Regions from separate parts of the Erwinia sp. CGal63 genome, predicted to be linked through region 4. Evidence: predicted binding sites of a transcription regulator. Region 4 holds the regulator's gene; each other region holds the start of a gene.

Region 1 (7,532 bases), on a different contig from region 4:
ACAAATCAATGAAAATGTACGCGGTGGTGATATTTTCATCATCCAGTCCACCTGCGCGCCTACCAACGATAACCTGATGGAACTGGTTGTGATGGTGGACGCTCTGCGCCGCGCTTCCGCTGGTCGTATTACTGCCGTTATCCCCTACTTTGGCTATGCTCGTCAGGATCGCCGCGTGCGTTCCGCCCGTGTGCCAATCACCGCTAAAGTGGTGGCGGATTTCCTTTCCAGCGTCGGCGTCGATCGCGTTCTGACTGTGGATCTGCATGCTGAACAGATCCAGGGCTTCTTTGACGTCCCGGTTGATAACGTTTTTGGCAGTCCAATCCTGCTGGAAGATATGCTGCAAATCGGTCTGGAAAATCCTATCGTGGTTTCTCCGGATATCGGTGGCGTGGTGCGCGCCCGCGCTATCGCCAAGCTGCTGAACGATACCGATATGGCTATCATCGACAAGCGTCGTCCGCGCGCCAACGTCTCTCAGGTGATGCACATCATCGGTGACGTGGCGGGCCGCGACTGCGTGCTGGTAGATGACATGATCGATACCGGCGGCACCCTGTGCAAAGCCGCCGAGGCGCTGAAGGAGCGCGGTGCGAAGCGCGTATTCGCTTACGCTACGCACCCGATTTTCTCCGGCAACGCCGTGGAAAACCTGCGTCATTCCGTGATTGACGAAGTGGTGGTTTGCGACACCATTCCGCTGCCGGAAGAGATCAAAGCGCTGCCGAACGTGCGTACCCTGACGCTCTCCGGCATGTTAGCCGAAGCGATCCGCCGTATCAGCAACGAAGAGTCTATCTCTGCGATGTTTGAGCACTAATTGGCTGATAGCTGAACACCCCCTGTTTTTTGGCGAAGGGGTTTAAAGCTGACAATAAAAAAGCGGGACAGAATTTCTGTCCCGCTTTTTTTAGCCCGTTTACTGATGGTGGCCGTGGCCCGAAGCGCGACGACAGCGCTTATCGCCATAGTGGCGAACCCAGTAATAGTGATCGGTGATTTTCTCGCGGCCGCTGAGGCGCGCGCCCGCCAGCCACATCAGCGCGCCGATAAAGATCGCGAAAATAGCGCCATTAACCAAAATTTGCGGCAACTGCAGCTGCGGTAGCTGATTCAGCACGGCATAGCCAATCCCCGTAACCATCACGGCCAGGCCGATGACCATCAGGGCGTTGCCGGTTAAGTTCGCATGTCTGCGTTTCATATGTCACCTCCAGGATCCTGTGCGGTTAGTACCATAAGTTTATGCAATGGCTGGCCGGATGGTTGCGGGAGAGATCACATTTGTTGCTAAAAGTTTGACAATTCTTTACTTGCAGTAGACTGATTTTTCTATAGAAAACGCATTATCACGCTGCTTAACTATTGTGACGCAGCGCGCCTTTTGAGTTCTGCCGCCGCTCTTAGTACACTAGCGCCCTTCCCCGATGCAGCCTTGCAGGAAAAGAGACAAATGAGCAGCATTAAACTGATTGTCGGCCTTGCCAATCCCGGCGCGGAATACGCCGCCACGCGTCACAACGCGGGCGCCTGGTATGTGGATTTACTGGCTGACCGACACAATCAGTCGTTAAAAGAAGAGAGCAAATTTTACGGCTATACCGCCCGTCTGAACATCGGCGGCGAGGATGTCAGGCTGCTGGTACCGACCACCTTTATGAACCTGAGCGGCAAAGCGGTAGCGGCGATGGCCACTTTTTACCGCATTGCGCCGGAAGAGATTCTGGTGGCGCACGATGAGCTGGATCTGCCGCCGGGCGTGGCGAAATTCAAGCTGGGCGGCGGCCACGGCGGTCATAACGGCCTGAAGGATATCATCAGCAAGCTGGGCAATAACCCGAACTTCCACCGGCTGCGCATCGGCATCGGGCATCCGGGCGATCGCAATAAGGTGGTAGGCTTCGTGCTGGGCAAACCGCAGGCGGCCGAGCAGACCATGATTGATAACGCTGTGGATGAAGCGGCGCGCTGCACGGAAGTATGGCTGAAGGAAGACAAGCTGAAAGCGATGAACCGACTGCACAGCTTCAAGGGCTAAGACGGCGGCTGGCGGAGAGGAAGAGAACACCGTCCCGCCAGCCGTATCCCAGCTGCTTAAGCAAACAGCTTAAGCAGTTCCGTACAGGTGAGAATAAAGACGGCCAGGCAGAGCAGCGCCCAGACCACCGAAAACCATGAGAAATTCATCCATTCCATTAATTTCCACGGGCTGGCGAAAACGCGGCTCATCACCATGCCGGGACGGCGGATAAAGGGAACGCCTTGCGGCCAGGCCGCCCAAAACACTATCGATAAAACCAGAATCGCAAGCATTGCCACCAGCGCCAGGCCGCCGTGACCGGTAGGCGGCATGGAAACCACGGCGGCAAAAAACAGCCCGCCAAAAAATAGCTGGATGACCATCAGCGAGAATATAAATTCAGTAAAAATAAACCATTGCAACCAGCGTGGCCTGCGGTGAAGGCCGAGCATAATGGCATCGCTGATATAGAGGTAAAATATCACTGTCGCAATAGCGATAGCGCTTACGGTGGTATTAATGCCTGACAGTGGAATAACCGAGTTAAAAACCAGCGCCCAGAACCCCAGTAAAAAAATCCCCTGCCAGCTGAGCGCTGCCCGCGGCTGACTCAGAAATTGCAGCATAGCCTGGTTAAGTCGTGGGGCGATCTCAGGATAGTAATTCAGCAGCCTGTTGGCCTGACGGGCGAGAAGCGTAATCATACCCGGCACCAGGCGTAACCAGAAAGGCGCTTTCTCTCTGTCGCTTTTCAGCAGGCGTATTGCCATCCTGTTCAACAACATGCCGTGCCGCTCTTCCGCCTCCATCTCTTTCCAGGCCCGATTCACTTCCGTTTCGCGCAGCCGCTCGCGCAGTGCCTCCTGAATGGGCCAGGGAATGATATGGCTGTAGTCGTACTCTTCTATTCCCCAGCCCAGCAGGTCGCTAACGCGTTCGAGCAGACCTTCGGTCAAACCGGGGATGTCGGCCAAAGCGGCCGCGAGCTGTTGATGAAAAAGCTGTTGCTGCTGCAGGCTGCCGGTGCGGGATAGCCGCTCCGACAGGCGATTCAGCGCCACAATCCCCATCATTTCGGTGTTGACCAGCTGATGCGCCAGCTTTTGCAGCTCTTCATGGCTGTAGAGCGGGTCGAACTCAGGGAAAACCTCGCTGTTTTCAACAGGGACTTCTGCACAGGTTTTACGCTGCTGCCTTAGCGGCTCAGGCTCGCTCTTCGGCTGCGCTGGTAAAACTTCGTTAACGCTGTGCTCATCGCCAACGACGATTTCAGCCTGCGCCAGACGTTTCGCCTCGTCGAAGGCTTCCCGCAGCTGCTGATAGCCTTCAGGATCGCTATCGGGCCGGTGTTTTTTTAGCTGGCGAGCATAGGCGCGGCGGATCTCGCCTTCATCGCGCGTGGGAGAGAGGTCAAGCGTTTGCCAGATATTCATTGCAGGGTACCGCTTTCGTACTGCCGGAGAACGTTTTCGGCCTCTTCTCTTACTGCGGCAATGCGGCGAAGATCCTGACTCTCCAGCGCCTGTTCAAACGCGGTGGTCAGCCCATCTACCCATGCGCGTTCGTCGCCAAGTAAGCGCTCATACAGGCGCGAACAGCGGGCAAGCAGCTCACGGTTTTCCTGACGATCGCGGGGATGCTGTTTTATATCGGTCAGTTTGCGCAGGCTGGCGGCGATTTGCTCTTCACTCATCTGGCCCGGCACTTTTTCTATCACCGTTCGCGCTACCGTTGGACTACCGTCGTAGCGGCATTCCACTTCAAGCAGGCCATCCAGGGTATAGGTAAAACGCACGTCGATGCTCATCTCGCCTGCCGCCCGTGGCGGAACGTCGATACTCATTTCGCCCAGAAAAACGTTATCCTGAACCCGCCGCCCTTCTCCCTGATAGATTTTCAGCAGCACGCAGGTCTGATTGTCGCTGACCGTATTCAGCGTCTCGTTTTTGCTTACCGGTAAAAAGGTGTTGCGCTCAATAAGCGGCAGAAAAAAGCCCGGCTCGACCTGGTTGCCGTGGCGCTTAACGACCTCGATGCCCAGCGAAAAGGGCATAACGTCGGTAAGAATAATATCTTCAACCGCGGCGTCGGCCATTACCATGCCGGCCTGGACGCCTGCGCCAAGCGCCACGGCTTCATCGGGATTCAGATCGTGACGGGGAAATCGACCAAAAAGCCGGGCGACGGTTTGCCTGACCAGCGGCATACGGGTTGCGCCGCCCACCAGCACAATGTGGTCGAGATCCTGCAGGGAAAAACGCGCGTCGTGCAGAGCCTGCTGCACCGGACGCTGCAAACGCGCCAGCAGCGGCTGGCAGCACGCGGTCAGCTGCTCTTCTGTCAGCGTCCAGTTCCACTGCCGACCGTTCCACTCCAGCGAGGCCTTCGCTTCACTGGCGTGGCTTAGCGTTTGCTTCATGATCTCCGCTTTTGCCAGCAGCTGCGCGGCCAGCGTCGCCTGCGCGGTTTTCAGTTCAGGCTGCTGGCTTAACATCCACTGCACGATCGCCTGCGAAAAATCGTCGCCGCCAAGCCGGACGTCGCCGCTGCTGGCGCGAACTTCCACCACGCCTTCGAACATATCGATAATAGAAACGTCGAAGGTTCCGCCGCCCAGATCGAAGGTGAGGTATTTCTGCTCACGATTATCCAGCAGGCCAAAAGCCAGCGAGGCGGCGGTGGGCTCATTGAGCAGGCGCAGCGCTTCCAGGCCGGCGAGTCTGGCGGCGTTCTTTACCGCCCGCCGCTGCACATCGTTAAAATAGGCCGGCACGGTGATAATGGCCTGGCTCAGCGGTTGCCCGAGCCAGTGCTCCGCATCCTCTTTTAGCTGACGCAGCAACAATGCCGACAGCTCTTCGGCGCGAAACTGCCTTGAGCCGAGAGTCAGCAAAGCTTCAGTGCCCATATAACGCTTAAAGCTGCCCTGAGTTAGCGAAGGATGAGTTTGCAGCCGCTCGCGCGCCGGACGTCCAATAATAAGGTTATCTTGCTCATCAAGGCCCACGACCGAAGGCGTTAATATCTCGCCCCATTTATTGGGAATTAAAACCGCTTTGCCGTCCTGCCAGAGGCAGACCGCGCTGTTAGTGGTGCCGAGGTCAATTCCCATGACTGGATTAATTAACATCAATTATCCTTACTTCCCTGTGGAAGCTATTTAATTGCAGATAAGGCAAATAGCGACGATAACGAATAACGTCTTGCTGGCTGAAGATAGCGTTAATATCAATGAGTATTCCTGTCTGAACAGGAGCAATAATATTATTTATTACGGCGAGATTAAATAATCTGTCCGGCGAACGGCTCGCGCCATTTATCCTCCATCCGTGCCATCAAGCGCGTCTAAGGTCATCGTCTCGGCATAATAGCCCTGCACGCCCCAGACTTTGCTCGCCGCCAGCTTTTCCAGCTGCCCTTCGTTCTCCACGCCCTGCACCAGCACGCGGTTGGTATAACGACGGATATGCGCGATTAGCACGTTGAAAAACGGCTTGCTGATGTTATCGAGGTAGAACTGGCGATCCAGTTTTACCACCTCGAACATCTTCGACTGCAGCGCGTTCAGGTTAGCGTCGCCCGCGCCCAGATCGTCCAGCCATAAGATATTCAACTGATCGGTCAGCGCGCGCAGCAAAGGATTATTGGTGCCGTCATGCAGGTTAGGAAAATCTTCGGAAAGCTTCAGCCGCACAAAAGGCAGATGGCTGAGGATTTGCTGAATAAAGGAGGATTCCGTCACCGCTCTCGCCAGCTGGAAATCGATAGTCAGACAGCAGAGCAGCCCGTGCAGCTGAAAATAGTCCGCGTAGCGTTCTACCGTCAGCAGCTGATCCAGTAGGCGATTCTCGGCATCGCCGCTTTGTGGCGCATTCTGGTGTGGTAAAACGGTAAGCTCCAGCGCTATCAGCTCGCCGCTAAGGGAATGAATCGGAACGTAACAGTAATTATTTGTCATGCTTTATAGCCAGCTCAGGACGTCCTGCCAGTGATTATATTCGCCATATCGCCCAAAACCAGTGATTAACGCTAAGGCGCTGGGCAATATAACGATTTTTGTATATATCGGCAGGACCGGCCATAGCTTTACGCTTTAGTCGCTGTCAGCCGCAACTTTATAATCAGGCGCGTCCAGCTCGTGACTACAGAAAGGGCCTGCCTGCTTTAACAAACTGATGCAATCTTCGCTAAGGTGCCGCAGCCTGACGCTTTTTCCTTCCGCGATATAGCGCGCGGTCAACTTATCAATGGCCTCAACGCCGCTGGAATCCATCACTCGCGTGCGGGCGAAATCGATCGCTACTTCCTGCGGATCTTTCGCCGGGTTAAACAGCTCCTGGAAGCTGGCGACCGAGGCGAAAAACAGCGGGCCTTCCAGCCGATAGGTTTTCCGGGTATCGCTCTCTTCCTGCGCGATGATGCTGATACGCGCGTGCTGCCAGGCGAACACCAGCGCGGAGATAATCACCCCAAAAATCACCGCCATCGCCAAATCGGTATAGATGGTTACCACGGTCACCGCAACCATAATCACCGCATCGGGCTTCGGCATCCGCTTCAGGCGCTTCAGCGAGCTCCACTCAAAGGTATTGATGCAGACCACGAACATAATGCCCGCCAGCGCCGCAACCGGCAGCAGCGCAATATATTTCGACAGGCTGACCACAAACAGAATCAGCAAAATCGCGCCGACCAGATTGGAAATACGTCCGCGACCGCCGGAGGTAAAGTTAATGATCGACTGTCCAATCATCGCGCAACCCGCAAAACTGCCGAAAAAGCCGCACAGCGTATTGCCGATGCCCTGCGCTACGCACTCTTTGTTGCCGTTACCTTTCTTACTGCCCATTTCGTCCAGCACTGCCAGCGTTAACAGCGATTCTATCAACCCAACCAGCGCGATAATCACCGAATAAGGCAGCACAATCTTCAGCGTGGCCCAGCTTAGCGGCGCTTCCGGCAGATGGAAAAACGGCAGCGTGCCGGAGATATCAGCCAGATCCCCTACTCGTTTGGTATCCAGCCCAAAGCCGATAGCAATAGCGCTGATGGCGATCAGCGCCGCCAGCGACCCTGGAATCACTTTGGTAAACTTTGGGAACAACCAGACGATCAGCATCGCCAGCGCCACCAGACCATACATTACCGGCCCCTGATCTTTAATCATCGGGATCTGCGCCAGCGCAATGACAATCGCCAGACCGTTAACAAAGCCGTAGATAGCCGGCTGCGGCACCAGCCGGATAAATTTCCCCAGCCGGAACAGGCCAATCGCCAGCTGAATCAAGCCGGCGAAGATGGTTGCCAGCAGCACGTACTCATAGCCGTGCGTTTGAATAAGACTGACCAGTACCACCACTATCGATCCCGCCGCGCCGGAGATCATGCCCGGCTTACCGCCGAACAGCGCGGTGATCAGACCCAGGATAAAGGCGGTATGCAAACCTATGGTCGGCGACAGGCCGGCCAACAGTGAAAAGGCCGTGGCTTCGGGAATAAGGGCCACAGA
Region 2 (7,532 bases), on a different contig from region 4:
ACGCGGCGAAATCAGATGGCACAGCATCAGCAACACTGCCAGGAACAGCATTACGACAGGCGCGGGCCACTTCAGCAGGTCATGCATCAACACGCCGACCAAATAGAGCATGACTGCCACGATGGCAGCGGCTGCAACGGCACGAATATCACAGCCTTTCTCTGCTTTTGGCTGTTTGCCCAACAGATCTTCAGCGCCTGGCTGCAGGACACCGTTACCGCTCAGATGGGGCAGCCGATTACCCAGGTTCGCCAGCAGGCCGGCAAGAATCACCGCCGTCAGGTTGCCGACCATGATGGCAGGCATCACTTTCGCCAGCATTTCCCCCTGATCCTGCCCCAGAATTTGCGAATAGCCAATTGTCAGCGGGATCGCACCTTCACCGACACCACCAGCCATAATGGGCACCACGATATAGAAAAATGTTTGGTGTAGGTCGATCCCCATCAGCACGCCAACACCGGTCCCGACAATGCCTGCACAGACTGTGCCTGCGGCAAGCGGAGCAAAGATTTTCAGAAAGCCTTTAATCAGCAATGAGCGATCCATACTCAGGATCGAACCAACAATGACAGCGGCAATGAACAGGTTGAGAATTTTACTGGTTTTAAAGAATTCGCCTACGCTGTCGGTCATTGGCTGCGGGATCCAGCCCAGATAACCTAAAAGAGAGGGGACAAAGGTCACCAGCACCGCACCGCCGCCAATATTTCTTAATAAAGGCAGTCGGTTACCAATCTCACCCAGGGTAAAGGCAAAGGTAGCCGCAATAGCAATAACCATTGCCAGTTCTTTGGTGATGCCGTTGATAGCCGTAAAGCCGATCATCAGAATAACCATGACGATGTAGACCGGTAATGGAATGATACCAATATCGAAGTCCATAAGTTTCCACCAGGTTTTGACCCAGGCCGGCTGGTTCTCTCTCTCTTTTTCTGCGGCTTTATCTTTGGTTTCAGTGATGTTGACCATCGTCTTTCTCTGCGTTGATTCCAGACCTGGTGTCACGTCCGGATGAGTAAGAGGTAGGGAATTACCCAAGGATTTATTTACTTACTTTTAACATGAGCAACATCAATCTAGCTTTTTGCGGTTCTTTAGATCAACAAAATACCATTGAGGTTAACATCTATTTTCTTTAGATGTGATCGGCCCCACACATCATGTTCAGCGGCCTGATTGCATCTATTTGGCAGGATTAATGAGTAAGAAGCATGAAGCAGGCAGGTTGATTCGGCACGACTGTCTGCGCAAATGGCATCAGACTAAGCCGCTGGCGGGCAGTGAATTCGGCCAGAAAGAGTCTGGCTTTTTATCGGGTGCGGTGGCGTCCTCTTTGCATGCTGTTACGGCGATGCATAAGCAAAAATGCCAAAGCAAAAAAATAAGGCTATACACAGCCTCATTTTCATTGCGCCGGGGCCGCGCTTATCGCTATTTCCCACGCTCGCTATAGAGCACGCCGCCGCGCGCTTTGTCGCTGGCTTTGGTTTCGACGATCGATACCACCACGCGATCGCGCTCTACGCCGAAACTCTCTACCACGGCCTCGGTAATCTTCACCATCAGGGTTTTCTTCTGCTCGGCAGAACGGCCTTCTACCGCATACACCACAATCTCAGGCATTCTCTTTTCCTCTTTCTTTGATAATGCGCTCCGCCGTAATCGGTCGCGTTTCGCCGATTTATACCAGCGTGCGGATGGCGTCCGGCGAACCCTAAATCCGTATAATTTTCATCGTCTCGGTGGCGGAAGCATTTCTGAACCGATGGTGTGCGCGCCGCCGTCGCGCTCATGTCAGCCAGGCACCGGATGCGCTATGCGTCGTGCGTTCTCTCCCCGTCGTGTAAGCCTGAGTCAGTCCCGCAGCGGATGCAGCTTCAGCGGATCGACGTACCCCTGAAGCACTCTTTCCGCAGCGGGAAAATTGGTGATGACCACGTCCGCGATGTTGAGGCTGTAAAGGTGGAACAGGCCGCTTTGATCATAGCGGCAGCTGTCCGCCAGTAGTACCGTGCGGCGCGACGCTGCGGCCAGCGCGCGATACCAGCGCTGACGATGCTCATCATGATGCCAGACGCCGCGCTCGCTCCAGCTCATCGGCGACAGATAAAGCAACTCGAAGCTCAGTGAGCCGAGCGACTCCAGCGACTTATAGCCGCTATGGTCGCTGCGACTAAGTTCGCCGCCTATGAAAAAAAGCTGCGCGGGTGTGTCACGCAGGATATCCCTGGCGATCAGAAAGTCGTTGGTCACCGCCGTCATCGCCGTCGTCCAGGGGATCTGCTGCGCCAGCTGGCGACACAGCGCGCCGCTATCGAGGAAAATAACGCGACTCTCTTTAAGATAGCTCAGCGCCACGTGCAGCAGCGAACGGCTCTCCGTCACGCCATCGCGGCTGCGTGCGCCGGAAGCGAGTGATTTGACCCCGCCGCGCACGGCGATCAGCGCGCCGGAGGCGGAAAGCTCGGCGACGTCCCGACGAATGGTCATCACCGAGACGCGCAGCCGATCCGCCAACGCCGCAAAGCTAAGGCAGGATTCGTCGGTCAGCGCATCGAGAATATGTTGATGTCGTTCTGCCGGGATCATGGCGTTACACCGGTACGATGCCAAGCAGCATCGCCGCCAGCAGCGCGCTAACGCTCAGGATCCAGACCTTGATCATGGAGTGACGAATATGCTCATCCACACGCAAATTGAGCAGACTCAGGCCGAGATGGGTCGCCGGGATAACCGGGCTCAGCAGCAAACCAATCTGTTCAGTGATCAGCATGGCAATGGTGACATGCAGCGGCGAGACGTTGAAACTCTGTCCCAGTCCTACCGCCAGCGGCAGCAGGGCAAAATAGAATGCGTCGGAGCCGATTAAAATCACCACCGGCACGCTAAAGGCCGCCAGAATAAGATAGAGATACGGGCCGAGGCTGTCAGGAAATATCGCCGCCAGCTCACTGACCAGCACTTTAATAATGCCGGTATTCTGCAGTATGCCGACAAAGACGCCGATAGTGAGAAAAATGACGATAACCGGAAATATGGTGATCGCGTACTCTTTGATTTTTTGCTGCGCTTTTTTGGCGTCGGGATAATTAATCATGACTGCCAATGCAAAGGCGATCATAAACAGATAATTGCCTGCCACCCAGCCCGCCACCAGCGTCACGATGGTGGCGATCACCAGCGCAAAATTGAGTTTCAGCAGCCAGGGACGCGGATTCGTCTGCGGGTTGAGCATCTCCTGGCGCATTTGATAGAAGGCTTCGGGCGTAATGCCCGACCCCTTGCGGTTCTCAACGCGCGCCATCCAGGCGCAGAGCAGGACGCCCAGCACAAACAGCACCCCTTGCAGCGGCAGCAGCTGATAATAAACGGCAAGAATATCGAGATGAGTCACCGCGATGGCGCGATTGAGGGATCCGCCCCAGGGCGTAATGCCGGTGACACCGACGCCAACCGTCACCAGTAGCAGCAGCGTTTTTCGGCTGATATTCATCTTCTCGTAGATGGGCAGCAGCGCGGGCACGGTCACCAGCAGGGTGGCGTAGGCGTTGCCGTCAAGGCTACAGACGGAGGCGATAACCAGCGTCGCCAGCAGCACGGAAAAGGTCGACGGGGTGACGAAGCGCAGGATAAAACGCACGATCACGTCAAATACGCCCGCCTCTTTCATCAGCGTAAAAAACATGGCGCTGAAGGCCACCAGCGTGGCGGTGCCGACCACTGACTTCAGCCCCAGCGCGACATAGTCGCCCAGCTCCCGGAAGCCGAATCCGCACACCAGCGCGGCGAGGGTAGGCAGGATAATAAACAGAATGCCTGGCGGAAAACTATTTTTCAGTAAACACCAGGTCAGCACGATAAACATGACGATCCCGGTAATCAGCATCAATGACATGGTCGAATTAACTCTGTTTTTATTTTTTACAGGTACAGAAAGCCCAGGCTATAAATAACCTGGGCGCGTTAACGTTATTTCATATTAAAAAGGGCGTCTAACTCGGCGACATTTTCCGGCGTCAGCGTATTCATGCCAAAGGGTTTAAGCATAAAATAGAGCCGGGCGGTCTCCTCTAACTCCTCGGCGTTGAATACCGCTTCGCGAATATTTTTACCGGAAATAATTGGGCCGTGATTCGCCAGCAGCATCGCATTATGCTCGACGGCGAGCTTTTCGACCTCTTCGGCAATCACCGGCGATCCAGGACGAAGGTAGCGCACCACTGGCAGTTTGCCGACGCGCATCACGTAGTAAGGCGTAATCGGCGGCAGCGCATTCTCATTATTCAGATCGGGCAGGCAGGAGAGGGCGGTCAGCCACGGCGAATGCAAATGCACGATTCCGCCACACTGTGGACGCTGACGGTAGATCGCGAGATGCATCAGGATCTCTTTCGACGCCTTCTCTCCCGCCAGCAGCTCGCCTGTCATCGTCACTTTGCTCAGCGTGTCGGGGTCCAGATCGCCGAAGCTGGAGTTGGTCGGTGTCGCCAGTACGTTGCCGTCAGGCAGTTTCAGGCTGATATTGCCCGCGCCACCGCTGCTGTAGCCGCGTTGATACATTGAGCGGGCGTAGCGCACCAGATCCTGGCGCAGTTGAGATTCACTCATGGAAAGGCTCCTGTGCTTTCAGGAAGAAATCGCTGTTGCCAAAGTTGCCGGATTTGAGGATCACCCATTTCCGTTCATCAAGAACCTGCGTCCAGGGCACGCCAGGTGCGACGGCGTCGCCGATCAGCATGCCGCGAATATGCAGTCCCTGCGTGACGGCGCCGGAGGTTTCGCCGCCCGCCACAATAAATTTGTTAAAGCCCTGCTGGCTAAGCGTCTGCGCCAGCGCGGCGAAGAACGCTTCAATCTTTTCGCTCACCCGCGCGGCGCCGTACTTTTCCTGGATTAGCGCGATGATGTGCGGCGGCTGCGTGGCATAGACCATCGGGGCGAGGGCGTCCTCAGCGTGCTGGCGTACCCACTCCGCTACGACGGGCAAATAGGCCGCATCGTGAAGGATTTTTTCGACGTCCAGCGCCAGCGAAGCGGCGCGCTGCTGGTAGAAGTCGACCTGCTGACGCGTCATCGAAGAACAGCTGCCCGACAGCACCACGCTGTAGCCCGCCGCCTCAATAGTCATGTCGCTGCCAGCACCACGCGCCTGCTGCGTATCGACCGCCGCGATGGCGTAGCCCAGCCCGGCGGCACCCGTCACCAGCGGAAACGCGGCGGTGGCGCGCGCTACGGTCAGCAGATCGGCGTTATCGAGCACGTCGAAAATCACATAGCGAGCCTGACTCCTCTGCAGCGCTGCCAGCTGAGCCTGAATCTGATCCGGATGGTTTTTTACCGTATCAAGGATGATGTTGCCGCACAGGCCGGTTGACTGCGCCTCCATCAGCTTTTTCAGCGACGACGCTTTCATCGGCGTTACCGGATGGTGCTGCATGCCGCTTTCGTTGAGTAGCTCGCCTTTAACGAACAAATGGCCGTGCACGATGGTGCGACCGTTATCCGGTACCGCCGGGCACACCAGCGTCATCTCAGCGTGAAGGTTTTTCATCAACGCATCCGTGACTGGCCCAATATTGCCCTGCGCCGTGGAGTCAAACGTCGAACAGTATTTAAACAGTTGACGCTGGCAACCTTGCGCCTTAAGCCAGTTGGATGCGGTCAGCGACTGGCTTACCGCATCCTCTACCGCAATTGAACGGCTCTTGAGCGCGATGACGATCGCGTCCACGCCTTCAGAGGCGAATGCCTCCTCTGGCACGCCGTTAAACATCACCACTTTCCAGCCAGCGTTCACCATAAAGCTGGCTATATCCGTGGCGCCGGTAAAGTCATCGGCGATAACGCCTAACCTGATCATACTTTTTCCCTTCGTGCTCAATGAATGCGCTAATACTGCTTTTATATATTTATAAATGCAAAGTACATCAATGTTAATTTGTGGTTAAGATCACAAATTTAATCCCGAAGGCGGATGGCTACTGATTGCAGTAAACGGCGTACGGAAAGGAGAAAAAAAAGCAGTAAGCTGCTGAAGGCTCTGCGTCGCTAACTGACTGAAATTCAACAGCCTTGTAAGAATGTGATTTTTTTGTGTGATAAATGTGATCTTCATCACCTTGTGTCTAATGCATTTATTGGTATAAAAATGCAATCAAAACTGACCCACTATTGGAGTGTATATGCGTATTCTGGTTCTGCCTTGTGACGGCATCGGCCCTGAAATCACCTCAGCTGCGGTAACCGTGCTGAACTCACTGGACAAAGCCTATGGACTGGGTTTTGAGTTTGACTATGAAGATGTCGGCTTTAAAAGCCTGGAGCTGCACGGCACCACGCTGCGTCAGGAGTCGCTGGAAAAAGCGAAAACCTACGACGGCATTATTCTCGGCACCCAGTCACACGCCGACTATCCGGCGCCGGAAAAGGGCGGACGCAACGTCTCCGCCGGTTTTCGTATCGGCCTTGACCTCTACGCCAACGTACGTCCGGCGCGTACTCGTCCATTCCTGACCTCGAATATGAAAGAGGGCAAGACCATGGATCTGGTGATCATGCGCGAGGCGACCGAAGGCTTCTATCCCGATCGCAACATGACGCGCGGCTGGGGAGAAGTGATGCCGAGCCCGGATATGGCGCTTTCAACGCGTAAAATTACTCGCCACTGCTCTGAGCGCATTGCGCGCAAGGCGTTTGAGCTGGCGATGCAGCGCCGTAAAAAAGTCACCGCGATCCATAAAGCCAACAGCTTCCATATGACCGACGGCCTCTTCCTGGAAGCGGTGCGCGACGTTGCCAAAGAGTTCCCGGAAGTCGAGCTGGACGATCTGCTGGTCGACGCCTCTACCGCGCACCTGGTGCGTAACCCCGAGCGTTTCGACGTGCTGGTCGCCACCAACTTCTACGGCGACATCATCAGTGACCTGGCGAGCGAGCTGTCAGGCAGCCTGGGTCTGGCAGGCTCCATTATGGCCAGCGATACCCACTGCTGCGCGCAGGCGCAGCACGGCTCTGCGCCGGATATCCAGAATCTGGACAAGGCCAACCCGGTGTCGATGATCCTGTCGGCGGCGATGATGCTGGCATGGTATGCGGAAAAGCATAACCAGCCGACCTTCCTGAAAGCGGCGCAGGAGATTAATCGCGCCATCGACGAAGTGCTGGAAAATCCCGAAACGCGTACGCCGGATCTGGGCGGCAACTGCGGCACCAAAGCGTTCGCGGAGCGCGTGGCTGCGGCCATCCGCGCGTAACGGCTGACGTCAGGCTGCTGCACTGGCGGCGGCCTTTTCTAGGGAGAACATCATGAGCCAACGCATTGTGCTTATCCACGCCACGCCGCTGGCGGTAGCGCCGGTCAACGATACTTTCGCACGGCAATGGCCCGAGGCGGAGATCGCCAACCTGCTGGATGACGCGCTGAGCGGCGATCGCGGCAAAGTTGCGGCGCTGACGCCTGAGTTTTACCGACGTATCGACGCACTTGTGGAATATGCGCTGTCGATGCGTGCCGTAGCGATCCTCTTTAC
Region 3 (7,532 bases), on a different contig from region 4:
CGTCTATCACCTTTATAAAAACGAAACCTATCTTTATCAGTCCGGTAAAGGCCACACCATCCAGGAAGTACGCGTGGTGAAAGGGCTGGATAATCCGGATCTGGATGCGGCCATCGGCGAAGAGCTGGCAGGTCAGCTGCGCGAAGAGCTGGAGCTGGTGCAGGGCGCGTCTCACGAGTTCGATAAAGAAGCTTTCCTGTCCGGTCAGCTTTCCCCGGTCTTCTTCGGTACGGCGCTGGGCAACTTCGGCGTGGATCATATGCTGGATGGGTTAGTGGAATGGGCGCCGTCGCCGATGCCGCGTGAAACCGATACCCGCACCGTTACCGCCGCGGACGAGAAATTTACCGGCTTCGTGTTTAAAATTCAGGCGAACATGGATCCGAAACACCGCGACCGCGTGGCGTTTCTGCGTGTGGTTTCCGGTAAGTACGAGAAAGGCATGAAGCTGCGTCAGGTTCGCCTGGGCAAAGACGTGGTGATTGCCGACGCGCTAACCTTTATGGCCGGCGACCGCTCCCATGTGGAAGAAGCTTATCCGGGCGATATCATCGGCCTGCATAACCACGGCACCATTCAGATTGGCGATACTTTTACCCAGGGCGAAAACATGAAGTTCACCGGCATTCCGAACTTCGCGCCGGAGCTGTTCCGTCGTATTCGCCTGCGCGATCCGCTCAAGCAGAAGCAGCTGCTGAAAGGGCTGGTGCAGCTGTCGGAAGAGGGCGCGGTACAGGTGTTTCGTCCCGTTCACAACAACGATCTGATTGTGGGCGCGGTCGGCGTGCTGCAGTTTGACGTGGTGGTCGCTCGCCTGAAAAGCGAATACAACGTCGAAGCTATCTATGAATCGGTCAACGTTGCTACCGCGCGCTGGGTAGAATGCAGCGACGTGAAGAAGTTCGATGAATTTCAGCGTAAGAACGAGGTAAACCTGGCGCTGGATGGCGGTGATAACCTGACCTATATCGCGCCGACTATGGTGAACCTGAACATTACTCAGGAACGTTATCCTGATGTCGTGTTCCGCAAAACGCGCGAGCACTGATTGTAATAAGCCGCAGCGCTGCCGTACGCGCGCTGCTCTCGCTAAGGCGGCGCTTCGGGCGCCGCTTTTTTTTGTCGTTTCGGCGCCCGCTATCGCCGTAATCCTTTCCTACAGACTCATCTTAAAAAATTCCGCTTTTGCCCATTTATCCGCCATATCAACCACAAAGGGCAGCAAAATTCAGATCAGCGTCTATATTTATTTCAACAGGACGCAAAATATGTGGCGCGGTTGCTACAAAGCCTGATTACTGCAGTCACGCCGTTTGTGACTGAAAACTCACAGTTGTGGGTGCATCAACCTAAGAAGGAAGAGATCGATGAACAAGACTAAGATTGCTAAAACTCTGATGGCTGCTCTGGTAGGTTCTGCACTGGTTAGTGGCGCTGCGATGGCAGAAGACACCACGACGCCGAAAGTACAGTCTACTACTGACAGCGCGAGTTCTAAGATCGATAGCTCTATGAAAAAAGTCGGTGGATACATGGATGACAGCGGCGTGACCGCCAAGGTTAAAGCAGCCCTGGTTGATAACGACGCTATTAAAAGTACGGATATCTCAGTAAAAACTCACGAAGGCGTGGTAACGCTGAGTGGTTTTGTCGCTTCACAGGATCAGGCTGAACTGGCCGTGGCCGAAGCGAAAAAAATTGAGGGCGTAAAATCCGTCAGCGATAAACTGCACGTAAAAGACAGCACCAAAAGTAGCGTCAGCGGCTATGCCGGTGATGCGGCAACAACCAGCGAAATCAAAGCTAAACTGTTAGCGGACGACATTGTGCCGTCTCGTAACGTGAAGGTTGAAACCACCAATGGCGTGGTTCAGCTCTCCGGTACGGTAAAAACCAAAGCACAGTCCGAGCGTGCTGAGGGCATCGCCAAAGCGATTGAAGGCGTGAAGAGCGTCAAAAACGATCTGGCGGTGAAATCGTAATACCGGCGCGGGCCAGCTGGCCCGTGACAGCGCTAGCGCAGTAACAGCGTAGTCATGCTGAATTCAGGCAGAAATCAATAACAGATGATGTTCGATTTTAATATAGGGTAAGGAGAAGCTTATGTTTCGTTGGGGTATTATCTTTCTGGTTATCGCACTGATCGCCGCTGCCTTAGGCTTCGGTGGTCTGGCTGGTACAGCTGCATGGGCGGCGAAAATCGTCTTCGTAGTGGGTATCATTATCTTCCTGATCAGCCTGTTTACCGGTCGGAAGAAACTTTAGTTTGATGCTCTCCCGGCAGCGTACGTGCTGCCGTTGGAAGGCCGCAGCGGGCTGAAAAGCCCGCCTGCAATCACCCTCTTATTTCCTCTTTATTACCTGCATCTCTTTTCGCCACATTTCGTCACTCTTTTTCCCCTCTGTATTAGCATTCATAGCAATTAGCGCCAAATGCTGGCGACAGCGTAGACGTATGCTCACTGCACGATAAATGCGGGAGAAGAGAACGGTGGGCCAACGCATTCCGATTACGCTCGGCAATATCGCGCCGCTGGCGCTGAAGCCTTTCCATCCCGGCAGGCTTGCTCTGGTTTGTGAAGGCGGCGGTCAGCGCGGCATCTTTACCGCTGGCGTGCTGGATGAGTTCCAGCGAGCCGGATATAACCCTTTCAATTTACTGATTGGCACTTCCGCCGGTGCGCAAAACCTTTCCGCTTTTATCTGCGGACAGCAAGGCTACGCGCGACGCGTCATTACGCGTTACACCACCAGCAAACTCTTTTTTGATCCGCTGCGTTTCGTGCGCGGCGGCCACCTTATCGATTTGGACTGGCTGACGGGTATTACCGCGCAAGAGTTTCCACTGGCGATGGCGGCGGGCGAGCAGGCGTTTGCGGAAGGACGAGAGTTTTATATGTGCGCCTGCCGCAGCGATGACTACTCGCCCGGCTACTTCGCGCCTACGGCGGCTAACTGGCTGAACATTATCAAAGCTTCCAGCGCCATTCCGGGCATGTATCGACCCGGCGTCGATCTGGATGGCGTCAGCTATCTTGATGGCGGTATCAGCGATGCTATTCCTGTTCGTGAAGCGGCGCGTCGCGGCGCCGACACCATTGTGGTGATCCGTACCGTGCCGTCGCAGATGACCTATACGCCGCAGTGGTTAAAGCGTATCGAACGCTGGTTGGATAAGGGCGCGCTGCAGCCGCTGGTAAATATCATGCACCTGCATGAAGAAAGCTATCGCCAGACGCAGGAGTTTATTAACGAGCCGCCGGGCGATCTCACTGTTATTGAGATCTTTCCACCGCACGCGCTGGCAAGTATGGCGCTGGGTAGCCGCATCGCCTCGCTGAATCAGGATTATCATCTGGGTCGCCGCTGCGGCCGCTATTTCCTGGCTACAATAGGGCAGTGGCTGCATGGCGAAGCACTGGCAGCGCCAGCCGCCAACGAACCGTCTGTCGTTCCGGCGGCAGGCAATGATGATTTTCCGGAAGGATCGCTGGCATGACCCGTTTTGTCGACACGCACTGTCACTTTGATTTCGAGCCTTTCTGCGGTAACGAAGCGGAAAGCCTGCAACGGGCGGCGGAAGCTGGCGTGGAGAAGATCATTGTTGTCGGCGTTTCAGCGGATCGTTTTGCTGGCGTAATGGCGCTGGCGGAAAAGCACGCGCCTTTATACGCGGCGCTGGGCACGCATCCGATGGCGATTGGTCAACATCAGGAAGCACATCTGCAGCAGCTGGAAGCGCATCTGCGCCAGCGCTCGCCAAAACTGGTAGCGATCGGCGAGATCGGTCTGGATCTTTTTATTGAGGATCCGCAGTTCGATAAGCAACAGGCGGTGCTGGATGCGCAGCTGCGGCTGGCTCGCGATTACGATCTGCCGGTTATTCTGCATTCGCGCCGTACCCACGATAAGCTGGCGATGCATTTACGCAAACTCGATTTGCCCGCTCGCGGCGTAGTGCACGGCTTTGCCGGTAGCGAGCAGCAGGCGCTGGCTTTTATCCGCGAAGGGTTCGCGATTGGCGTCGGCGGCACCATTACCTACGAGCGGGCCAGTAAAACGCGTAACGCTATCGCTCGTCTGCCGCTGACTTCGCTGCTGCTGGAAACCGACTCGCCGGATATGCCGGTGCAGGGATTTCAGGGCCAGCCGAACCGTCCTGAAAGAATCGCAAACGTCTGGCGAAGCCTGTGTGAAATCCGCGAGGAGTCGCCGCAGGAGATCGCCGAAACCATTCGGGAAAATACCCGCAGGCTGTTTGGTATTTAACCCCGTCCATGTTTTGCCAAAGGCTTAGCCAGGCAAAATCCTGAAAAATCTTTCCGCCGCTTCTTCTGTTACCGCTCCTGTCCATACTATCAGTATGAACAGGTTACGCCGTCAGCAAATGTGATTATCATAACATGACGCCAGCTTCGCCTGTGGCGGGTTTCAGCGCTGAAATAAGTGACTCATCTCACTATTTTTATACAATTGCTGCAACAGAATCTAGATCAGTGTGAAAACCATCACGGATAACCGCCGTGATGGATGTTATTATTTTAACATTCGTCTTTGCCTGCTCACGTTTGGGCAAAACCAGCCTCTTTTCCGGAGAAGACTATGACCGATTTAACCGCAGCTGCCGTTCGTGCGCTAAAGCTGATGGATTTAACCACGCTAAATGATGACGATACGGAAGCGAAAGTGATCGCGCTGTGCCAGCAGGCCAAATCGCCGGTTGGCAACACGGCGGCCATCTGCATCTATCCGCGCTTTATTCCGATCGCCCGCAAAACGCTGCGCGAGCAGGAAACGCCGGATATTCGCATCGCTACCGTCACCAACTTCCCGCACGGTAACGATGATATTGAAATCGCGCTGGCGGAAACCCATGCGGCTATCGCCTACGGCGCTGACGAAGTGGACGTGGTGTTCCCGTACCGCGCGCTGATGGCCGGTAATGAGGAAGTCGGCTACGACATGGTGTACGCCTGCAAAGAGGCGTGCGCGGATGCGGGCGTGCTGCTGAAAGTCATTATCGAAACCGGCGAGCTGAAAACCGAGGAGCTGATCCGTAAAGCTTCGGAAATCGCTATCGATGCCGGCGCGGACTTTATCAAAACCTCGACCGGCAAAGTCGCGGTTAACGCCACGCCGGAATCGGCGGAGATTATGCTGCGGACGATCGCCGAAAAAGGCGTTAAACATCAGGTCGGCTTTAAACCGGCGGGCGGCGTGAAAACCGCGGAAGACGCGGCGCTTTATCTGAAGCTGGCGGACGATATTCTGGGTGAAGAGTGGGCCGACGCGCGCCACTTCCGCTTTGGCGCTTCCAGCCTGCTCGCCAGCTTGCTGAACGCGGCAGGTCACTCATCCGCTAAAAGTGATTCCGCTTACTAATACCGCTTTATGACCAGGCCAGCCCGCAGCTAAAAAGCGGGCACCTGATCCATTCGCCCGGATGCGATGCCCGGGCCAGCTAACCTCACCAGGGGGTAACGTGTTTCTGCCACAGGAAATTATCCGTAAAAAAAGAGATGGCCAGGCGCTGAGCGAAGAGGAGATCCGCTTTTTTATTAACGGCATACGCGATAACGCGGTGTCGGAAGGGCAGATCGCCGCGCTGGCGATGACCATCTGGTTTCACGATATGACGCTGCCGGAGCGCGTGGCGCTGACGATGGCGATGCGCGATTCCGGTTCGGTGCTGAACTGGCAAAGCCTGGGGCTGAACGGGCCGGTCGTGGATAAGCACTCCACCGGCGGCGTGGGCGACGTAACGTCGCTAATGCTTGGCCCTATGGTAGCTGCCTGCGGCGGCTATGTGCCGATGATCTCCGGGCGCGGGCTTGGTCATACCGGCGGCACGCTGGATAAGCTGGAGGCGATCCCCGGCTTCGATATTTTTCCGGACGACCAGATTTTCCGCAACATTATTAAAGAGGTCGGCGTGGCAATTATTGGCCAGACCAACTCGCTGGCGCCCGCCGACAAGCGTTTCTACGCTACGCGCGATATTACGGCGACGGTGGATTCCATTCCGCTGATCACCGCTTCTATCCTGGCGAAAAAGCTGGCTGAAGGCCTGGACGCGCTGGTGATGGATGTGAAAGTTGGCTCCGGCGCCTTTATGCCGACTTTCGAGCAGTCCGATCTGCTGGCGCAGGCCATTGTTGGCGTAGCGAACGGCGCGGGCTGCAAAACCACCGCGCTGCTGACCGATATGAATCAGGTACTCGCCTCCAGCGCAGGCAACGCGCTGGAAGTTCGTGAGGCGGTGCGTTTCCTGACGGGCGAGTATCGCAATCCGCGCCTGCTGGAAGTGACGATGGCGCTGAGCGCCGAAATGCTGATTTCCGGCGGGCTGGCGGCCGACAGCGACGAGGCGATGGGCAAGCTGCAGGCGGTGCTGGACAACGGTCGCGCGGCGGAAGTGTTCTCGCATATGGTGGCCGCGCAAAAAGGCCCGACGGACTTTATCGAAAATCTGGATCGCTATCTGCCCGCGCCGATGCTCAGTAAAGCGGTTTACGCGGATAAACCCGGCATCGTCAGCGCCATGGATACCCGCGCGTTGGGCATGGCCGTGGTGGCGATGGGCGGCGGCCGCCGTCGCGCCAGCGATACCATTGACTACAGCGTAGGGCTGAGCGATATGGCGCAGCTGGGCGACAGTGTGGACAACCAGCGGCCGCTTGCTGTGATCCACGCCGCCAGCGAAGCGGGCTGGCAGGAAGCCGCCGCAGCGGTAAGAGAGGCGATTACGCTGACGGAAAAATCGCCGCCGCCGACGCCAGTTATTTATCGCAGAATCGCCGGATAAGCGGCATACTGTTCTGATCGATAAAATTTAGCTCATCGCGTTAACAACGCAGGAGACCACGATGAAACGTGCATTTATTATGGTGCTCGACTCTTTCGGCATTGGGTCAAGCAAAGACGCTCACAAGTTTGGCGATGAAGGTTCCGATACGCTGGGGCATATCGCCGAAGCCTGTTTTAAAGGCGAAGCGGATATCGGCCGTAAAGGGCCGCTGCACCTGCCTAACCTTACCGCGCTGGGTCTGGGGAAAGCGGCGGAAGCATCCACCGGCAAATTCCCGTTGGGGCTGGATAAAGACGCGGAAATCATTGGCGCTTACGCTTACGCCAGTGAACTCTCTTCCGGCAAGGATACGCCTTCCGGTCACTGGGAGATCGCCGGCGTGCCGGTACTGTTCGACTGGGGCTACTTCACCGAGAAAGAAAACAGCTTCCCGCAGGCGCTGCTGGACGAGCTGGTGGAAAAAGCCGGCCTGCCGGGCTATCTGGGCAACTGTCACTCATCCGGCACGGTAATCCTCGACCAGCTGGGCGAAGAGCATATGAAAACCGGCAAGCCGATTTTTTATACCTCGGCCGACTCAGTGTTCCAGATTGCCTGCCACGAGGAAACGTTCGGGCTGCAGCGCCTGTACGACCTGTGCGAAATCGCCCGTGAAGCGCTGACCGAAGGCGGCTACAACATCGGCCGCGTGATCGCGCGTCCTTTTGTTGGCGATAAAGCGGGC
Region 4 (7,532 bases):
GAGCCGGTTCAGGGCGAAGGCGGCGTGATGCCCGCTACTCAGGAGTTTATGCAAGGGTTGCGCGAGCTGTGCGACAAACACCAGGCGCTGCTGGTGCTGGATGAGGTGCAGAGCGGCATGGGCCGCAGCGGCAAGCTTTTTGCGTATGAGCATTACGGCGTACGGCCCGATATCCTGACCTCGGCCAAAGCGCTGGGCGGCGGCTTCCCGGTCAGCGCCATGCTGACCAGCAACGAGATCGCCTCGGTCATGGCGCCAGGCGTCCACGGCACCACCTACGGCGGCAATCCGCTGGCGTGCGCGGTGGCGGAAGCAGCGTTAGATATCATCAATACGCCGGAAGTGCTTAACGGCGTGGAAGCGCGTCGCGAACAGTTTGTCGTCGCGCTGAAAGCGCTGGATGCGCAGCTGGATCTGTTCAGCGATATTCGCGGCAAAGGCCTGCTGATCGGCGCGGCGCTGAAGCCGCAACATGCGGGCAAAGCTCGCGATATTCTCAACGCCGCCGCGGCGGAAGGCGTGATGATCCTGAATGCCGGTACGGATGTCATCCGCTTCGTGCCGTCGCTGGTGATTGAGCCGACCGACATCGAAGAGGGCATGAGCCGCTTCGCCGCCGCCGTGAAAAAAGTGCTGGCTTAAGGTAAAAGCCGGAAGCCGCTCGCTTCCGGTTTTACTTCAGGGCCGCATCCCAACCCCTCTTACATCCTGAAAGGCGCACCTACGCCGATTTTCGCAGATGTCGCGACAGCCAGCGGCCATGATGAGGCCGGTTGCTCCAGGCCAGCGAAGAGATGGTGTGCATCACCGCCAGATGGCTCAGGATCCTTTTTACATGCCTTTCCAGGATCGTCGTGGCGCCGCGATGAAACTCTACCTGCGTATCCAGCACGTTGCTCTCTGAGCTTGGGCCGTCATACTCCAGCCGCTGCTGACAGCGCTGCAGCGCTATCTCGCACGCCTGCAGGTAGCGCTCGGCCAGCTGCGGCGTCAGCATGGTATGTTCGCGCGCCAGAATGGTCATGGCGTTGATATGCTCGACGATAAACTGGCTATGCGTAACCCACAGTTTCATATCCGCCAGATAGCTGGCATTGAAGCCTGGCTCCTGCATCGCCTGATTCAGCGAGTTGAACAGCGCGTTATGCGCCTGGTTGACGCGCATACGCTGCCAGGCGAGCTTTTGCGGATCCTGCTCGTCGCCCAGCAGCTTCTGCAGCGCTTCCTGATAGGTTTCCAGCGCGTCATGGGCATTTTGTCGCAGCAGGCCGCTTTGCCATTGCGGCCACAGCCAGACCATGCCGCCGAAAGCGATCAGGCAGCCCATCAGCGTATCCAGCAGGCGCGGCAGCAGGAAATCGGCGCCGTTCAGCGACAGCAGCTGCAGCGAATAAACCGCCGTGACGGTAAAGCCAATCGTCGCCAGCCCGTAGTATTTGCGGATTACCAGATAACCCGCCAGCGTCAGCGTCAGCATCACCAGCAGCACCGCCGATTCCGGCACCTGAAAACGCAGCGTGAGCGCGGCTATCACCAGACCGGCCAGGGTACCCAGCGCGCGGTGCTGGATGCGCACTCTGGTTGCGCTGTAGCCGTTCTGGCTGACGAACATCACCGTCATCAGAATCCAGTAAGGCTTGGGAAGATTAAAGAACAGCGCCAGCGAACTGGCGAAAGCGAGCATCACCGCAAAGCGACCTGCGGTACGCAGCGCGGCGGATTTCAGCGACAGATAGCTTTTGATAGCGGGCAGCAGCGGCAGGCGTTTTTGCCGATCCGCCATCAGATCGCGCTGATAGAGCGGACGCTGGGTGCGCAGCACGCGCGCGATGCGGCTGAAGTGCCAGGCGCAAAAGTTGCCGACCGGATTGGCGGGATGCTGGCGGGCAATTTTCTCCAGCGCCTGAAGCGGCTTCTCCATGCTGAATCGTTCAGGCAGGCGGTGATAAAGGATATCGTCCGCCAGCTCGCGCAGCCTGGCGGCGATGGTTTGCGCGTTCCAGCGGATCACCGCTTCGGCATGGCTCTGCTCCACCAGCTTCTGCACCTCTTCCGGCTGGTGCAGGCTAACGGCGATATGCTCCTGTAAATCCAGCGCCACCTGAAACGCGCGGGTCAGTCGTTTGTGATGATTATCGTTGCTCGCGGCGAGCATATGCATCTGCTGATAGCAGGTGTTGATCAAATCGACCGCTTTCTGCTGGCGCGCCAGCAGCGGCGGCAGCGCTTTTTCCGGATCGGCGAGCTGCGTCAGCAGGGTATATTTCGCTTCGCAGTAGTCGGCCAGCTCGCGATAGAGCAGGCTCAGCGTCTCCCGCATCGGCTGCTCTTTCCACAGCCAGAACCAGAACCAGTTAAACAGGCCGTACCAGACCGTGCCCAGAATATAGAGCGACGGCGGCTGCCAGATGGGCATGCGTCCGGCCAGGCTCAGCGTGAATATGCCGGCGATCAGCGCGCCGGGCAGCAGCCTGCCGTGCAGCGGACTGATTTCGCCAGTGACGCCCAGCAGCATGGCCATAGAGAAGAGGATAACGGGCAGCGGAACGGCGTAGTCGCCCAGATACTGCACCAGAAAGCTGCTGAAGGCGAAGAGGCCGCCGCCGATTAGCAGGCGTTTAAAGAAGCGTTTATGCGGCGTATCCAGACCGGCGATATTGCAGCAGGCCGGCACCAGCGAGAACAGCAGGCCGTTTTGCAGATTGCCCAGCAGCCAGCCGACGGCGACAGGCAGGCAAAGCACCAGCGTTTGCCGCAGGGCGTAATTGACTTCGGGATGATAGATGATTCGGCGCCACATCACTCTGTACCGGCTGAAAAGGCGCAACAGCATCGTTGCGCCATACAAACAGAGCGGCTTAGCGTGTGCCGTAGACCACGATGGTTTTGCCGTGCGCCGAGATCAGGTTCTGATCTTCCAGCATCTTCAGGATACGGCCAACGGTTTCGCGCGAGCAGCCGACGATCTGACCGATCTCCTGACGGGTGATTTTGATCTGCATCCCGTCCGGATGGGTCATGGCGTCCGGCTGTTTAGCCAGGTTCAACAGCGTTTGCGCGATGCGGCCCGTCACGTCAAGGAAAGCTAAATTGCCTACTTTCTCGGAGGTGACCTGCAGACGGCGCGCCATCTGCGAAGAGAGACGCATCAGGATTTCCGGGTTAACCTGAATCAGCTGGCGAAACTTCTTATAGGAAATTTCTGCCACTTCGCAGGCCGTTTTTGCGCGCACCCAGGCGCTGCGCTCCTGACCCTCTTCGAACAGGCCAAGCTCGCCGATAAAATCGCCCTGATTAAGGTAAGACAGGATCATCTCTTTGCCTTCTTCATCCTTGATCAGCACCGCTACCGCGCCTTTGACGATGTAGTAAAGGGTTTCCGCTTTCTCGCCCTGGTGGATCAGCGTGCTTTTGGATGGATACTTATGAATATGGCAATGTGACAGGAACCATTCAAGTGTCGGGTCTGTTTGCGGTTTGCCGAGAACCATTCGCTGTTATCCTCTGTTGTTATCTTGCCTAAATACAGGGGCAGAGTTCCCTGACAGGCGTTGAAATAGTCAAGCGCTTCCCATGCAGGAAAGTTATTCGGCTCTCTGTCGAGCGCCGGGCTCGTTATGTCGTCCCGTTTCGTCTGGTCTGTAGAGTACTGACGAAATACAGCCTTGTTTGTAGCACAGCTTTGCATGAGTGTCTTCTGTTGTCTCGCTTCAGCATAGCGGGAAATCTGCCGCGCTGCCGTTTTAGCGATCGAAGCTGACAGTCGCTTAACTGAATGAATTAGAGGAAGTTGTTAAACTTACCTCTACAGAACCGGCGGCGATCCCGGCCTTTTTTGGGAGAATCCTCAGCGTGCTGGCAGGCCGTGCACGGGCGGAAAGCTATTGTATCGCTTTGCCTTCCATCAGCCGCTTGACCAGCGGCCCCATAATCAGCTCCATCGCCAGCCCCATTTTGCCGCCCGGCACCACCAGCGTATTGATATGGGAGATAAAAGAGCCCTGCAGCATCGCCAGCAGATAGGGGAAGTCGATATTTTCCAGCGCCTGAAAATGGATCACCACAAAGCTTTCGTCGAGCGAAGGAATGCCGCGCGCGGCGAAAGGATTGGAGGTGTCCACGGTCGGCACGCGCTGAAAATTGATATGGGTTCGGGAAAACTGCGGCGTAATGAAGTTGATATAATCCTCCATTGAGCGCACTACGGAATCCATCACCGCCTCGCGCGAGTGGCCGCGTTCGCTGGTATCGCGGATCAGTTTCTGAATCCACTCCAGATTGACGATCGGCACCACGCCAACCAGCAGATCGACATGCTGCGACACATTATTTTGCGGCGTCACTACGCCGCCGTGCAGACCTTCGTAAAACAGCACGTCGGTCGGTTCCGGCAGCGGCTGCCACGGCGTAAAAGTGCCGGGCACCTGATTCCACGGTACCGCTTCGTCGTAGGTATGCAGGTATTTTCTGGACTGGCCGCTGCCGCTGCGGCCATATTCCGCGAAAGTTTGCTCCAGCAGCGAAAAGTCGTTGGCTTCGGGGCCGAAGTAGCTGATATGACGGCCCATATCGCGCGCTTTGCGGATCGCCATATCCATTTCCGGCCGGGTGAAACGGTGGAAGCTGTCGCCTTCCACTTCCGCCGCGTGCAGGCTGAGCTGCTGAAAAATCTTGCGAAAGGCCAGGCTGGTGGTGGTGGTGCCCGCGCCGCTGGAACCGGTCACGGCAATCACGGGATGTTTGGCGGACATAGTCGGGTTTCCTGTGAGCGTTATTCCGCCATTGTTATCACGTTTCGCTATGGCGTGTCATCATCCGCGCCTTCGGCGATGGCGCGAAAAAGGGTTAATTAATAACAACAAAGTGCCGGATGGCGCAAAAAATTCACAGGTGCCAGCCAGCCTGCCGCGCTTAACGAATCTGCCCTTTTGGCATAATGTTGACGGTTTCGTGCAGTTCCGACCACACCAGCACGGCTTCGCCGTTGGTGAGCTGACGCTTAACGTCGTTGACCTTCTGCTCCAGCGATCGCTCCTGTTCGCCATAGTCAGTGCCTTCGCGCAGCACAAAAGCTTCGATCAGGTTAGCGAGCGTCTCCGGGTCCAGTTCTTTCCAGGGAATAATCATCGTTGTCCAGCCAGGTTGAAAGCCATTGCGGAATACGCTGCTCCAGCCACATTTGCGGCCTCAAGAGCGTTCCGCCCACAAATCCCACATGTCCGCCATGCTGCGTCAGCTGATACTCCACGCAGGCGGGCAAGGTGCCTGCGGCAGGGATCACTTCTTCGGTCATAAAGGGATCGTCTTTAGCATGAATGATCAGTAAAGGTTTGCGCACGCCGGGCAGCAGCGGCAGGGCGCTACAGCGGCGATAGTAATCCGTCGCGTCCAGAAAACCATGCGCTCTGGCGGTGATGGCGTCGTCAAACTCCCTGAGTCTCTTCAGCGCTTTAAGCTGCGTCAGATCCACAGGCAGCGTGCCGGGCCAGGCGTTGAGTTTACGGGCGGCATTCTGCTTCAACAAGTTTAGCAAATAGCGCTGATAGAAACGCGAGAATCCCTGCTCCAGCCGCTGGCTGCAGGGCTCCAGCATCAGCGGCGCGGAGACGATAACGCCCGCATCCAACAGGCAATCCTCGCCCTGTTTACCCATCAGGCAGCCCAGCATATTGCCGCCGAGAGAAACGCCGACGGCGGCCGTAGGCGCTTCGCCCCAGCGTTCACGCAGCCAGCGCAAAAAATAGCTGGCGTCTTCGGTTTCGCCTGAATGATAGATGCGCCGCAGCCGGTTCGGTTCGCCGCCGCAGCCGCGAAAATGCATCACCACGCCCAGCCAGCCGTGCCGCTGACAGGCTTGCAAAAGCCCATGCGCATAGGGACTGTGAAAGCTGCCCTCCAGACCGTGGAATAGCACCACGCGCGGCTTATGGCTGGCCTGTGCCGGATCTTCGCTCCACGCCAGATCGATGAAATCGCTGTCCGGCAGCGTCAGGCGCTGCCAGTGCGGCCGCAGAATAACCCGGCGGCGCACCAGCCGCGGCAGCACGGTTTGCAGGTGCGCGTTGCTCATTCCCGCCAGCGGGCGAAAAGTCTCTTGCGAAGCAGGCGTAAAATTCATTTTTAAAAGGCTTCCAGGATTCCTGTCATACTGTTAGCTTCGACAGGTTCGTTTTCGTCTTGGGTCAGGAGCGCCCGTTTCATATGGAACTGAAACTGTTTTTGTCTATGCTGGGCTTTTTGTGGGTCGCCGCTATCACGCCAGGCCCTAATAATATGTTACTCACCGCCTCGGGCGCCAACTTTGGTTTTCTGCGCTCGCTGTGGCTGCTGATCGGCATCATGCTCGGGATGCAGATCATGCTGCTGCTGGTCGCGTTCGGCATAGGCGGCCTGATTCTGCTTTATCCCTCTCTGCATCTGTTCCTGAAAATCGCCGGCAGCCTTTATCTGCTCTGGCTGGCATGGAAAATCGCCACGGCAAAATATGAAAAGCTGGAGACGGGCGAAGCGCCAGCCGCGCCGATGCCGTTCTGGCAGGGCGGCCTGCTGCAGCTGATCAACCCTAAAGCCTGGCTGATGGCGCTGGGCGCGGTCGCCAGCTTCAGCCTGGCGGGCGAAGCTTATCGCGGCTCCGTTATCGCCATAAGTTTCGCCCTGGCGCTGGTCAATCTGGTTTCCGGCCTAATCTGGCTCGGTTTTGGCTCGCTGATTGGCCGCATTCTGCATAGCCGTCGCGCCTGGACCCTCTTCAACGTTTCAATGGGACTGCTGACCGCCGCCTGCGTGCTGCTAATCTGGCGCTGAGCAAACTTGCGCGCAAGCCGGCGCCTGAAGCCGGCTTCGCTCTGCCGCTTTTCGGCAATGCAATGCGGCTTTTCTTCTAAGGATTTATCGTTATAACCGATAATTTTTAATTACTTTATTGCGGTTACGGCTCTCGGTTACAAAGGCGTTATTCACCTTTATAACAATAACGACCGGAGCAAAGCATGGCGCGTAAATTCACTCTTTCCCTGTTAGCCGCAACCCTTTCTCTCTCCGCGCTGAGCGCGCAGGCCGTTGACGTTACCGTGGCTTATCAGACCTCGGCGGAACCGGCTAAGGTCGCGCAGGCCGATGACGCCTTCGCCAAAACCAGCGGCGCTAAGGTCGACTGGCGTAAATTCGACAGCGGTGCCAGCGTGGTCAGAGCGCTGGCCTCCGGCGACGTGCAGATTGGCAATATCGGCTCCAGCCCGCTCGCCGTCGCCGCCAGCCAGCAGGTGCCGATCGAGGTGTTCCTGCTCGCTTCGCAGCTTGGCAACTCCGAAGCGCTGGTGGTCAAAAAGAGCATTAAAGATCCCAAAGACCTGATCGGCAAACGCATCGCCGTGCCTTTTATCTCCACCACGCATTACAGCCTGCTCTCTGCACTTAAACACTGGGGCATTAAGCCAAATCAGGTGCAAATCGTTAACCTTCAGCCGCCTGCCATTATCGCGGCCTGGCAGCGCGGCGATATCGACGGCGCCTACGTCTGGGCGCCTGCCATC

The links. The regulator CRP, encoded in region 4, controls carbon source genes, mostly activating them, when cyclic AMP is high. The targets are predictions, from matches to a motif close to ATGTGANNNNNNTCACAT.
Region 1: the regulator CRP is predicted to act here: its motif matches at 1,270-1,287, upstream of pth (aminoacyl-tRNA hydrolase).
Region 2: the regulator CRP is predicted to act here: its motif matches at 1,143-1,160, upstream of MKZ79_RS11980 (2-hydroxycarboxylate transporter family protein).
Region 3: the regulator CRP is predicted to act here: its motif matches at 4,388-4,405, upstream of deoC (deoxyribose-phosphate aldolase).

Annotation. Positions count from the first base shown of each region.
Region 1 is NZ_JAKUMN010000001.1:1,404,924-1,412,455, forward strand. It holds gene prs (ribose-phosphate diphosphokinase) at 1-823, shown strand, start outside; gene ychH (stress-induced protein YchH) at 923-1,207, opposite strand; gene pth (aminoacyl-tRNA hydrolase) at 1,457-2,041, shown strand; gene MKZ79_RS06390 (J domain-containing protein) at 2,098-3,456, opposite strand; gene MKZ79_RS06395 (Hsp70 family protein) at 3,453-5,153, opposite strand; gene MKZ79_RS06400 (EAL domain-containing protein) at 5,340-5,981, opposite strand; gene MKZ79_RS06405 (SulP family inorganic anion transporter) at 6,117-7,532, opposite strand, start outside.
Region 2 is NZ_JAKUMN010000003.1:150,485-158,016, forward strand. It holds gene MKZ79_RS11980 (2-hydroxycarboxylate transporter family protein) at 1-1,041, opposite strand, end outside; partial or broken gene MKZ79_RS11985 (tautomerase family protein) at 1,435-1,638, opposite strand; gene MKZ79_RS11990 (DeoR/GlpR family DNA-binding transcription regulator) at 1,858-2,592, opposite strand; gene MKZ79_RS11995 (SLC13 family permease) at 2,597-3,898, opposite strand; gene otnC (3-oxo-tetronate 4-phosphate decarboxylase) at 3,973-4,611, opposite strand; gene otnK (3-oxo-tetronate kinase) at 4,604-5,863, opposite strand; gene MKZ79_RS12010 (isocitrate/isopropylmalate dehydrogenase family protein) at 6,186-7,256, shown strand; gene MKZ79_RS12015 (arylsulfatase) at 7,309-7,532, shown strand, end outside.
Region 3 is NZ_JAKUMN010000003.1:374,999-382,530, forward strand. It holds gene prfC (peptide chain release factor 3) at 1-1,048, shown strand, start outside; gene osmY (molecular chaperone OsmY) at 1,368-1,982, shown strand; gene MKZ79_RS13105 (DUF1328 domain-containing protein) at 2,104-2,265, shown strand; gene MKZ79_RS13110 (patatin-like phospholipase family protein) at 2,492-3,499, shown strand; gene MKZ79_RS13115 (TatD family hydrolase) at 3,496-4,269, shown strand; gene deoC (deoxyribose-phosphate aldolase) at 4,603-5,382, shown strand; gene deoA (thymidine phosphorylase) at 5,483-6,805, shown strand; gene deoB (phosphopentomutase) at 6,867-7,532, shown strand, end outside.
Region 4 is NZ_JAKUMN010000008.1:43,486-51,017, reverse strand. It holds gene argD (bifunctional acetylornithine/succinyldiaminopimelate transaminase) at 1-642, shown strand, start outside; gene MKZ79_RS19380 (YccS/YhfK family putative transporter) at 722-2,800, opposite strand; gene crp (cAMP-activated global transcriptional regulator CRP) at 2,859-3,491, opposite strand; gene MKZ79_RS19370 (phosphoribulokinase) at 3,882-4,751, opposite strand; gene MKZ79_RS19365 (YheU family protein) at 4,912-5,127, opposite strand; gene MKZ79_RS19360 (hydrolase) at 5,084-6,118, opposite strand; gene MKZ79_RS19355 (LysE family translocator) at 6,202-6,804, shown strand; gene tauA (taurine ABC transporter substrate-binding protein) at 6,990-7,532, shown strand, end outside.